One region of the Niveispirillum sp. GW835-FHT14G11 genome, then DNA from elsewhere that is predicted to be linked to it. Evidence: riboswitches for the same ligand, from Rfam matches in the RefSeq annotation. Region 1 holds a riboswitch; the other holds the start of a gene.

Region 1 (5,793 bases):
CGCCCGGCCTGAAGGACCGGCTGGCGGCCCTGGACGGGCTGGCCGCCCTGGTCCGTCGTCACCGCGCCGATCTGATCGCCGCCGTCAGTGCCGATTTCGGCAACCGCGCCCGGCAGGAGACGGAGTTGGGGGAGTTGATGCCGCTGCTGAACGGCATCCGGCATGTCCGGCGCCACCTGAAGGGCTGGATGAAGGCACAGCGGCGGACCGCCGGTCTGGCGTTCCAGCCGGCCGGCGCGCGGGTGGAGTATCAGCCGCTGGGCGTGGTCGGCATCCTGGCGCCCTGGAACTATCCTTTGTTCCTGACCCTGGGGCCGCTGGTCGATGCGCTGGCCGCCGGCAACCGGGTGATGATCAAGCCGTCGGAACTGGCGCCGCGCACAGGCGAGATGCTGCGCGTCCTGCTGGGCACCCTGTTCGCCGACGACCGCGTGGCCGTGGTGACCGGCGGGCCGGAGCTGGCGCAAGCCTTCTCCCGCCTGGGCTTCGACCATCTGGTCTTTACCGGATCCACCCGCGTCGGCCGGGCGGTGATGCAGGCGGCGGCGGGCAATCTGACGCCGGTGACGCTGGAACTGGGCGGCAAGTCGCCGGTGCTGGTCCTGCCCGACTATCCGCTGGACAAGGCGGCGCGCACCATTGCCATGGGCAAGTTCTTCAATGCCGGCCAGACCTGCGTGGCGCCCGATTATGCGCTGGTGCCACGCGACCGGCTGGACGGGTTCGCCCAGGCCCTGATGCAACGCGTGGAGGCGATGTATCCCGCCATCCGCGGCAATCCGGACTATACCAGCATCATCGCCGAGCGCCACCATGTCCGCCTGACGGCGATGGTGGCCGAGGCAACGGCGGCGGGGGCACAGATGCTGCGCCACCGCGATCCCGGCGACGCCGCCACCCGGCTGTTCCCACCCACCCTGCTGATCGACCCGCCGGTGGACAGCGCGGTGATGCGCGAGGAGATTTTCGGCCCCATCCTGCCCATCATCCCCTATGAAAGGGTGGAGGATGCGATGGCCTTCGTGAATGCCAGGCCCAAGCCGCTGGCGCTCTATTGCTATTCCGACGATGGGGAGCAGGTGGCCAGGGTGCTGGACGGCACCCGTTCCGGCGGGGTCACGGTAAACGCCACCATGCTGCATGTCGGGCAGGAGGATCTGCCGTTTGGCGGCGTAGGCGAGAGCGGTACCGGTGCCTATCACGGCCATGAAGGGTTCCTGCGCCTGTCGCATGCCCGCGCGGTCTTGCATATGGGGCGGTTCAACCCGTCGCATCTGGTGGTCGCCCCCTATGGCAGGATCACGCAATGGGTGACCCGGCTGTTCATCGGGGGGCCATCATGAACCTGCGCCGACTTCAGCATTTCGAGGCCCTGTACCGGCTGCAAAGCTTCGCCCGTGCCGCGGACGAGCTGGCCATCACCCAGTCGGCGCTGAGCCGCAGCCTCCAGAAGCTGGAGGAGGAGCTGGGGGCGCTGCTGTTCGACCGCACCACCCATTATGTCCGCCCCACTGATGCCGGCGACCGGTTGATCCGGCCGGTGCAGGATGTGCTGGCCGCGACGGAGAACCTGGACAGTGCCGCCAACCAGTTGAGCCGGCCGGGGTCGGGCAATGTGCGCGTCGGGGTCGGTCCCTATCCCATGCATCCGCTGCTGACCCGCGCTATCGGCCGCTTCGGTGCGGCCCATGGCGGCGTGCGGGTGACGGTGACGGGGGGGACCGCCGACGTGCTGTTGCAGGGGCTGGTCGACCGGTCGCTGGATCTGGTGGTCTGCGATATCAGCAAGTTCGACGGATCGGCCTATGCCGACGAGGTGGTGGTGACCGCCCTGCCGCGCGAACCGCTGATGCTGGTCACTGCCACCGCTCATCCGCTGCCGGACGGGCGGGAACGGCGCGACGCGGTGGTGGAACGGCCTTGGGCCCTGCCCCGGCCGGCACCGGGCAGCGAACACCGCTTCGCCGCCCCGCTGCGCGCCCGCATCGCCCAGCGCAGCTTCCCCAATTACGAACTGGACAGCACGCTCGCCTGTCTGGAGGTGGTGCGCCAGGGCCCGGCCATCACCGTCGTGCCCCGGTCGCTGGCGCTGTCGGCCTGCCGCGACGGCGATCTGACCGCCTATGCGATGCCGGCGGGCGAGCAGACCAATGACGGCATCCACCTGCTGCGCAACCGCAGCCAGAGTGCCGCCGTCACCGCGTTTGTAAAGATGCTGCGTGAGACGGCGCAGGCGCTGGTGGCCGGGTGACGGGCCAAGTCATGGCGCGGCCGCCGCCAGCGACCGCAGATCATTGATCAGGGCCGTCACCCGTTCCGGATCGGCGTCCCAGGCGAACATGAAGCGGGCGGCACCGCCGATGAAACTGTAGAAGCGCCAGCCGCGCTGGCGCAAACCGTCCAGCACCGCCGCCGGTGCCGTGAGGAACACGGCATTGGCCTGCACCGGATAGGCGGCCGCCACCCCGTCCAGCCCCATCACCGCCCCGGCCAGCCGGGCAGCGCAGTCATTGGCGTGGCGGGCATTGTCCAGCCAGGCGCCGCTTTCCAGCATGCCGACCCAGGGGGCGGCCAGGAACCGCATCTTCGACGCCAACTGCCCCGCCTGCTTGCAGCGCCAGTCGAAATCCAGCGCCAGGTCGCGGTTGAAGAACAGGATCGCCTCCCCCACCGCCATGCCGTTCTTGGTGCCGCCGAAGCACAGCACATCCACCCCGGCCTTCCAGGTGATGTCGGCCGGCGCGCAATCCAGCGCCGCACAGGCATTGGCGAAGCGCGCGCCATCCATGTGCAGGCGCAGGCCCAATTCGCGGCAGACCTGGGCGATGGCCTTGATCTCCGCGATGGAATAGACCAGCCCGGTTTCCGTGGGCTGGGTGATGGTGACGGCGCGCGGCTTGGGGAAATGGATGTCGGACCGGCCGGTGGCCAATGCCCGCACCCCATCGGGCGTCAGCTTGCCGTCCGGTGTGGGCGCCACCAGCAGCTTGGACCCGTTGGAGAAGAATTCCGGCGCCCCGCATTCATCCGTCTCCACATGGGCGGAGGAGGAGCAGATGACGCTGTGATAGGACTGGCACAGGGCCGCCAGCGCCAGCGAATTGGCGGCCGTGCCGTTGAAGGCGAAGAACACTTCGCAATCGGTACCGAACAGGGTGCGGAAGGCATCGGCCGCACGGTCGGTCCATACATCATCGCCATAGGCCGGCACATGGCCCTGATTGGCCGCTTCCATCGCGGCCCAGGCGGGCGGGCAGATGCCGGCATAATTGTCGCTGGCGAATTGCTGGGGAAATTGCTGCATGTCCGACGTCCCTTCCGGCTTGTTCCTGCCTTCGAGTGACGTGACGACGCGCGTGGGCTTCCCGTTTTTTGCCGGTCCGGCCACATCCCTCCGTGATGGAGGCACCACCTTGCCCGGGAGCAGGTTGGTGTCGGGCGTCGGCCCGACTCTCGATGCATGGCAGGCTGATTAGCCGGGCGCGGCCGGATTGGCAATCTGCGAAATTTTCCGATCAGGCATGCGGCCCGTTCGGAGAATTGCGATCCTGATCAGGATCAACGTTTACGATGCCAGCTGTTCGTCGTGCAGGGAGAGAAGCGACTGCATCAGCTCCTCATCGGCACTGGACATGATGGCCAGCACCTCCGCCTCCTCACACCCTTCAGCCACCAGATAGGCGTGGCCCATGGTGCTGTCGATATAGATGGATTGCCCCTGTTCCAGGATGACGGGATCATAGAATTCGGTATTCACCACCACGCGTCCCTTCAGGACGAAGATGAATTCCTCTCCGGAATGGTGGACAAGCTGGCCGAACTGCTTCGATGTCTTCGATCTGATCTTGGTCAGGACCGGGATCATCCGTTTCCGGCGCAGTTCTGTGCAGAGATAATAATAATCGTAATTATCGGTTTCCACCCGGACGGCCCGGTCCAGATCGCCGAAGCTGCGCCGTGCCGTCACCGCGGCGGGCGACGGATCGCCCTCCGGCTCCGCAAACAGCTCCGACATGCGCACGCCCAGCCGCCGGCTCAATTGCTGCAATTTATCATAGGTCAGGGTCAGCCGGTCATGCTCCACCTTCGACAGGGTGGAGACCGGTATCCCACTTTTCTCGCTCATTTCCTTGAGAGTCCAGCCTTTGCGGGAGCGCAGGCCACGCAGCAACGCACCGAGGGTGGGGAGAGCGGAGGACAAGTGCACATACTCCATTGACGAATTTTCTGATCAGGATCATATTGTCCCAATCAGGACAAATTGAGCGGGTTCAAGAAGCAATTCTATGGCCAACCGGCCGGCAGGGCAATCCGGCATTCAAGGAAACAAGCCCGCCGCGGTGGCGGCACCCCCGAACAACGGTGATCGAGTAATGGCACGACTGAACATGACGGTCGCGACCGAACGGTTGCGTCTGGCCCAACCTTTCCGCATCTCCGGCTATGTGTTTGAACATTCCGACGTCATCGTCGTGACCCTGTCCGACGGCGACCATCAGGGCCGCGGTGAGGGTGGCGGGGTGTTCTTCCTGGGCGACGATGTCGCGCACATGACCAGCCAACTGGCCGAGGCCCGTACCGCCATCGAAGCCGGGGCGACGCGCGCGGAGCTGCGCCAGATTCTGCCGCCCGGCGGTGCCCGCAATGCCGTGGATTGCGCGCTGTGGGAGCTGGAGGCGGTGCGCAGCGGCCGGCCGGTGTGGGCACTGGCCGGGCTGACAGAGCCCAAGCCCCTGCGGACGACCTTCACACTGGGCGCCGACACGCCGGCGGTGATGGCGCAGGGCGCGAAGAACTATACCGACGCCAAAGCCATCAAGATCAAGCTGACCGGCGATCTGCCCCTCGACATCGCCCGCGTCCAGGCGATCCGCGCCGCCCGGCCGGATGCCTGGCTCAGCGTCGATGGCAACCAGGGTTTCAAGATCGACCAGTTGGACCCGCTGGTTGCCGCCCTGGACGCGGCTGGCATCGCCCTGCTGGAACAGCCACTGGCGCGTGATCGCGACGCGGATCTGGAGGGCTATAGCGCCCCCATGCCCATCGCGGGGGATGAGAGCATCGTGTCGCTGTCCGACATTGCCGGCGCCGTCGGCCGATTCGATATCATCAACATCAAGCTGGACAAGTGCGGCGGCCTGACCGAAGGGCTGCTGATGGCGGCACGGGCACGCGAACTGGGGTTGGGCGTGATGGTCGGCAACATGGTCGGCACCAGCCTGGCCATGGCCCCGGCCTTTGTCCTGGGCCAGCTCTGCGACATTGTCGATCTCGATTCCCCCATCTTCCTGGCCCGCGACCGCACGCCCGGTGCCGTCTATCGCGATGGCGACATCCATGTCGGCGCAGAGGTCTGGGGCACGCGTGACGCAGCGGATCGGAAAAATCTTTGACACATCGTAAAAATGGAAAATAATGTTCCGAACAGGATGATGCCGACCCAAACAAGCCAAAATACGCAAGCCGGGTCAAAAACGGGAGAGTTTCATGGGGATGCTTCGTAATACGCTGCTGCTGGCCACCGGTATGATGGCCGTCACCGCACCGGTCCTGGCGCAAGGCCAGCCGACCTCATCCTCCGGCATCCTGCTGGAGGAGATCATCGTTACGGCGCAGAAGCGCCGGCAGACGCTGATTGATGTGCCGCAATCGGTGTCGGTGGTCACCGGCGCCACCCTGGAAAGGCAGCAGGCCAATACCATCCAGGATTACCTGAACCTGGTGCCCGGCCTGCAGCTGGCCCAGGACACGCCCGGCCAGGGCCGTCTGGTGATGCGCGGCGTCAATACCGGC
Region 2 (5,793 bases), on a different contig from region 1:
CCTCACCGACATGCACGGTACGCAGCATGCCTTTCACCTCGAAAAAGGCAGGGGCGGACATGGACAGGTGGCGCATGCCCACGCCCAGCAGGGCCATGGCCTCCAGCGGTTTGCTGGCCATCTCCCCACACAGCGACAGGGTGACGCCAGCCTCCCCGCACTTCTCCACCAGCATCTTCAGCACACGCAGCAGGGCCGGCGACAACAGGTCGTAGCGGTTGTTCAGCATGGGATTGCCGCGATCACTGGCGAACAGATATTGCAGCATGTCGTTCGATCCGACCGACATGAAATCGATCAGCGGCAGCAGGGCGTCCAGCTGGAACAGCAGGGCCGGCACCTCCATCATCACGCCGACCTTCAGGTCGCGCGGGCCCGGCTGGCCATTCGTGCCCAGGCGCTTGACCTCCAGATCCAGGATGCGGCGGGCCTGCACGAACTCCGCCACGGTCGCCACCATGGGGAACATGATGCGCAGGTCGCGGCCGGCCCCCGCCAGCAGCATGGCGCGCAGCTGCTTGCGCAGCATGGAGGGACGGTCCAGCCCGATGCGGATGGCACGCCAACCAAGCGCCGGGTTCTCTTCCCCCAGTTCCGGGAAATAGGGCAGGGCCTTGTCGCCGCCCACATCCAGGGTGCGGAAATTGACCGGCAGGTCGCCGGCCTCATCCAGAACCTTGGTGTAATTGTCCAGCTGGGTTGCCACGTCGGGGTATGAGGGGCGGACCATGAAAGGGATTTCGGTGCGGTACAGCCCGACCCCGTCTGCCCCGGTACTGGCCAGATGCGGCAGATCGATCAACAGACCGCAATTCAGCATCAGCTTCACTTCCTGCCCGTCGCGGGTGATAGCGGGCAGGTCGCGCAGCTTGGCATATTCGGCCTGCCGGCGCTGGCGGGCGGCCAGGCTGGCAACGAAGACGGCCTGGATATCGTCGGCCGGGCGCACGAAGATCTGGCCGTTATCGCCATCGACGATCAGGAAATCCAGCGGTTCCACCCGGCGCAGGATGTCGGCCGCCTGACCCACGACGGGGATGTCCAGGGCGCGGGCCACGATGGCGACGTGGGAATAGGCGGAGCCCTCCTCCAGCACCAGCCCGCGCAGCCGACGGCGGTCATAATCCAGCAGCTCGGCCGGGCCCAGGTTGCGGGCCACCAGCACGAATTCATCCGGCAGGGTGCCGCCCGTGGTTGCCACCGGCTTGCCGGCCAGATGCTGCAACAGGCGGTTGGTGATGTCGTTAAGGTCCAGCAGCCGGTCGCGGATATAGGGATCGGCCACCTGCGCCATGCGGGTGGAATTATCGTCCTGCACACGCTGAACCGCGGCTTCTGCCGTCAGGCCCGACCGGATGGCCTCGCGGATGCGGTTCAGCCAGCCACGGTCGGCGGCGACCATGCGATAGGTCTGCATGATCTCGGCATGTTCGCTGTCGCTTTCGCCCACCGCGATCAGCATCTGGTCGATGGCCGAATGCATGCTGGTCACGGCTTCCTTCAGCCGCGCCAGTTCGGTGTCCGGATCATCGGCCACCATCTGCCGGATGGTCAATTGCGGCCGGTGCAGCACGGCGACACCCATGCCGACGCCGCGGTTCAGGCTGGTGCCCTCCACGCGCGACGGCAGCAGCACCAGATCGTTGACCACCGACAATTCGCGGCTGTCGACCAGTTCGCCCACGACCACCAGCTCCGCCACGATCATGGCGATGGTCTGCAGCGTCTCCACCTCCTGCTCGTCATAGTCGCGGCGGTCTTTGTGCTGGATGGCCAGCACACCGCGCACGCGACCCCCGCGCAGGATGGGCACGGCCAGGAAGCCGTTGAACGGGTCCTCGCCGGTTTCCGGGCGATAGGCGAAGTTGGGATGGCTGGGGGCGTTGGCCAGCGCGATGGGCCGTGAATGGGCGGCCACATCGCCGATCAGGCCCTCGCCCACCCGCATGCGGGTCTTATGCACGGCGTCTTGGTTCAGACCGATGGTGGCGAACAGTTCCAGCACCTCGCCCGCGCGCATGACGTAGCAGGAGCAGACGTCCGCCGCCATTTCATGGGCGATGGTCATGACGATCTTGTCGAGACGGTCCTGGGCTGACCCGCTGCCGGCCATGACGTCGCGCAGCCGCGCCAGCAGGCGCCGTGCGCCGGCCACGGGATCCGGGCTCCGTCCCACCTCCGGCAACAAGGCCGGGGTGCCGCTCATCATCGTCATGGCCTGACCAGTTCCATCCGCGAAGCACCAGGCCCGGCCCCCTGGATATGGGCGGCCGGACGGGTATCCCTACCACATGAAGCGGCCCGCCACACGGGTCGATTGGCGGTCACGGGTGCTTAAATGGGGGCGGCGCGGGGTAACCACTCCGCGCTTGTTCATGCGCCCTCAGGCGCCGGGCGCCGCCATCCGGCGGCTTGGCTCACGCCGCACGTGCGGCGGGCCGGCGGTCGCCGGCCTGCAGCGGCGTGAACGGGACTTTACGATATGAGGCTGTCCAGCCCGCGCTTCAGGTCGGCGATGATGTCGTCGGCATCCTCCAGCCCCACCGACAGGCGGATGGTGCCGGGACCGATGCCCAACGTTGCCTTTTCTTCGGGCGTCAGACGCTGGTGGGTGGTGGTGGCGGGGTGGGTGGCCAGGCTCTTCGAATCGCCCAGATTGTTGGAGATCTTGACGATCCGCAGCCCGTTCAGGGTGGCGAAGGCGGCGGCCTTGGCATCGCCGTTCACCGGTTTCAGGTGGAAGCAGATCAGGTTGCTGCCGCTGCTCATCTGCTTCTTCAGCAAGGCGCGCTGCGGATGGCTGTCCAGCCCGGCATAAAGCACGCGCTCCACCGCCGGATGGCTTTCCAGGAAGGTGGCGACTTTCAGCGCCGAAGCCGACTGCGCCTTGACGCGCAGTTCCAGCGTCTCCAGACCCTTCAGCAGGGTCCAGGCATTGAAGGGGCTGAGTGCCGGGCCGGTATGGCGCAGGAAGGGGGCCAGGATGCCCGCCACCTCGTCATCGCACAGCACCGCACCGCCCAGGCAGCGACCCTGGCCGTCAATATGCTTGGTGGCCGAATAGACGACGATATCGACGCCGTACTTCTTCGGCTTCTGCAGCACGGGCGTGGCAAAGACATTATCGACCACGACGCGGGCCCCGGCCTTGTGGGCCAGAGGTACCACATGTTCCAGATCCACCACCTCCAGGCAGGGATTGCTGGGCGTTTCCAGGAAGACCAGATTGGTGGGAACCGACAGGGCCTTTTCCCACTCTTCCGGCTTCGTGCCGTCGATGATGACGCTGTCGATGCCGAAGCGCCGGGCCAGGTCGCTGACGATATAGAGGCAGGAGCCGAACAGGGCGCGGCTGGCCACCAGCCGGTCGCCGGCCTTCAGCAGGCCGAAGACGGCGGCATGCACGGCGGCCATGCCGGACGCCGTGGCAAAGCAGCGGGGGAAGCCCTCATACTGTGCCAGCCGATCCTCGAACATGGCGACGGTGGGGTTGCGGAAGCGGGAATAGACGAAGCGCGAGCCGTCATTGGCAAAGGCGGCCTCTGCCGCCTCGGCACTGCCATAGACGAAGCCGGAGGTCATGAAAATGGCCTCGCTCGTCTCCTCGAACTGGGAGCGGCGGGTGCCGCCATGCACCAGCAAGGTGGCGGAATTCAGATCATCGGGCAGGTCGCTCATCGCCATGGTCCTTCACAAGCCTCGACCGGTTCGATCGAGGCCCTGGCAGCGCCCTCTCCGGCGTCCATTCCATGGCTTCGACCTTTTAGCAGCTTCTTTAAGACGTGGCCTGCAATCCGGTCACCAAATCACCACGCGGGATCGTTAAATCCCGCCGGCCGGCACTTGTCAAGCCATGCCATTGCATGGAGACAATGGGATGGCCGGCCGTGCACCCCCTTGGACGCCGCCCATGATCGGCCTTAGGCTGGCGGGACAATCATTAACCATAAATATCGTCCAGACAGGGGGTATCCACATGATCAAGCGCCTGGGGCTCGCGGCACTGGCGGCCGCCTTCATCCTGTTCTTCTGGGGTTTCTTCTGGTTCGGCCTGTCACCGCTGGCCAAACAGTCGCTGCAATCGCTGCCCGATACGGCGGCGGCGGGTGTCGCCGCCCTCAAGGCGTCTGGGCTGCCATCGGGCACCTATATGTCACCAGCCTATGATGACAGCACGCCGGAGATCACGGCCCGCACCATCGCCGATTACGCGGCGGGGCCGGTGGCCATGATCCATTACCGTGATGGTGGCGTGGCTTTCATGGACCCCGGCGTTATGGGCATGGGCTTCGTACATTTCTTCATCTCCGCCCTGCTGATCGGCTGGCTCTATCTGCGGGCCGGCGGGCCGCTGCCGGGCTTTCGTGACCGCTGGGCCTTCGTGGTGGGGGCAGGGCTGCTGATCGCGTTCGCCGGGCGGCTCAGCGAGCCGATCTGGTACCAGATGCCCTGGGGCTTCTTTCTTTATTATGCCGCCTTCGACGTGACGGGCTGGGCCCTGGCGGGGCTGGCCATGGCGCGCATCCTGCGCCCGCAGAACGTTTGAAAGGGGGCTCCATGTATGTCTGTGGGCTCGTGATCCCCGTGCCGGAGGGGAAGATGGAGGCGTATCGGCGCTGGGCGGAACGCAGTGCGGCCTTCTTCAAGGAATATGGCTGCCTGGAAACGGTCGATGCCTGGGAGGATAATGTGCCGTCGGGCCAGCACACCGATTTCCGCCGCGCCGTGGACGCCAAGGAGGGGGAGAGGATCGTCTTCTGCTGGCAGGTCTGGCCCGACAAGGCCACCCTGGATGCGGCAGAGGCGAAGATGCATCTGGACCCCCGGATGGAGGTGGCGCCGGAAGGCATCCCCTTCGATGCAAGGCGCCTGATCCTGGGCGGGTTCCAGCCGATCTTCACCATGGGACGGAAATAGGGGGCGCGAGGGGGCGTTGCCGGCCGCGCCGATCCGTGCTAGGTCCCGCCCCAAACCCCTTCATGCCTTTTCCGGAGTTCCAGATGTCCGACGAGACGATCAACCAGGCCGAAGACGCCGCCGAAGCCCAGTCCGCAGGCCCGGTGCCGCCGCTGGTCGTCAATATGCAGTATGTGAAGGATTTGTCGTTCGAAAACCCGAACGCGCCCCGCATCCTGACCGGCGTCACCGAACAGCCCAAGATCGACCTGCAGGTCGATCTCCAGGCCCAGGGCCTGGCCGACAATGTCGCCGAGGTGCAGATCCGCCTGCGCGCCGAAGCCACGGTGGGTGAGGCCACGGCTTTCATCGCCGAGCTGGTCTATGCCGGTGTCTTCACCTTGCCGCCGCTGCCGGCTGACACCCAGCGCGCCGTGCTGCTGATCGAGGGGCCGCGCCTGCTGTTCCCGTTCGCCCGCCAGATCATCGCCGATGTCACGGCCCAGGGCGGCTTCCCGCCGCTGCTGCTGCAGCCGCTGGATTTCGTCGATCTGTATCGTCGCCAGGTCCTGGCCCAGCAGGGCGAGATCGGCGACGCCCAGGGCAACGCCTGATCCGATCCGCTTGACCTGGATGAAGCAAGACGCCGCGGCCGCCAGCCGCGGCGTTTTCTTTTCAGCCCTTGCCCGTCAGCCCTTGATAGAGCCCCTTGGGCGTGTCGGTGAAGACACCGGCCACCCCCCATTGGAACAGCTGGCGGGCCTGTTCGGCCTCGTTCACTGTATAGGCCAGGACGGGCCGGCCGCTGGTGCGCAAGGCCTTGATGCTGTCTGCACTCTGCCGGCGGGCATTGACATTGATGGTGCTGGCTTCCAGCCGGTCGGCGATGGCGGCCCA

The links. A riboswitch is a leader RNA that binds a small molecule or an ion and turns the genes downstream of it on or off. The one in region 1 is predicted to bind S-adenosylmethionine.
Region 2: it holds a riboswitch for S-adenosylmethionine, as region 1 does, so the genes downstream of both, metZ (O-succinylhomoserine sulfhydrylase) here and AC1Q7F_RS05665 (threonine aldolase family protein) in region 1, are expected to answer to the same signal.

The regions. Positions count from the first base shown of each region.
Region 1 is NZ_JBXAFZ010000002.1:509,508-515,300, forward strand. It holds gene AC1Q7F_RS05655 (coniferyl aldehyde dehydrogenase) at 1-1,343, shown strand, start outside; gene AC1Q7F_RS05660 (LysR family transcriptional regulator) at 1,340-2,251, shown strand; gene AC1Q7F_RS05665 (threonine aldolase family protein) at 2,261-3,304, opposite strand; SAM-I-IV-variant riboswitch at 3,359-3,465, opposite strand; gene AC1Q7F_RS05670 (helix-turn-helix domain-containing protein) at 3,566-4,216, opposite strand; gene AC1Q7F_RS05675 (dipeptide epimerase) at 4,374-5,393, shown strand; gene AC1Q7F_RS05680 (TonB-dependent receptor) at 5,488-5,793, shown strand, end outside.
Region 2 is NZ_JBXAFZ010000001.1:182,076-187,868, forward strand. It holds gene ptsP (phosphoenolpyruvate--protein phosphotransferase) at 1-2,206, opposite strand, end outside; gene metZ (O-succinylhomoserine sulfhydrylase) at 2,476-3,684, opposite strand; SAM riboswitch at 3,744-3,823, opposite strand; gene AC1Q7F_RS00955 (hypothetical protein) at 3,977-4,546, shown strand; gene AC1Q7F_RS00960 (DUF1428 domain-containing protein) at 4,558-4,917, shown strand; gene secB (protein-export chaperone SecB) at 5,001-5,510, shown strand; gene ugpQ (glycerophosphodiester phosphodiesterase) at 5,572-5,793, opposite strand, start outside.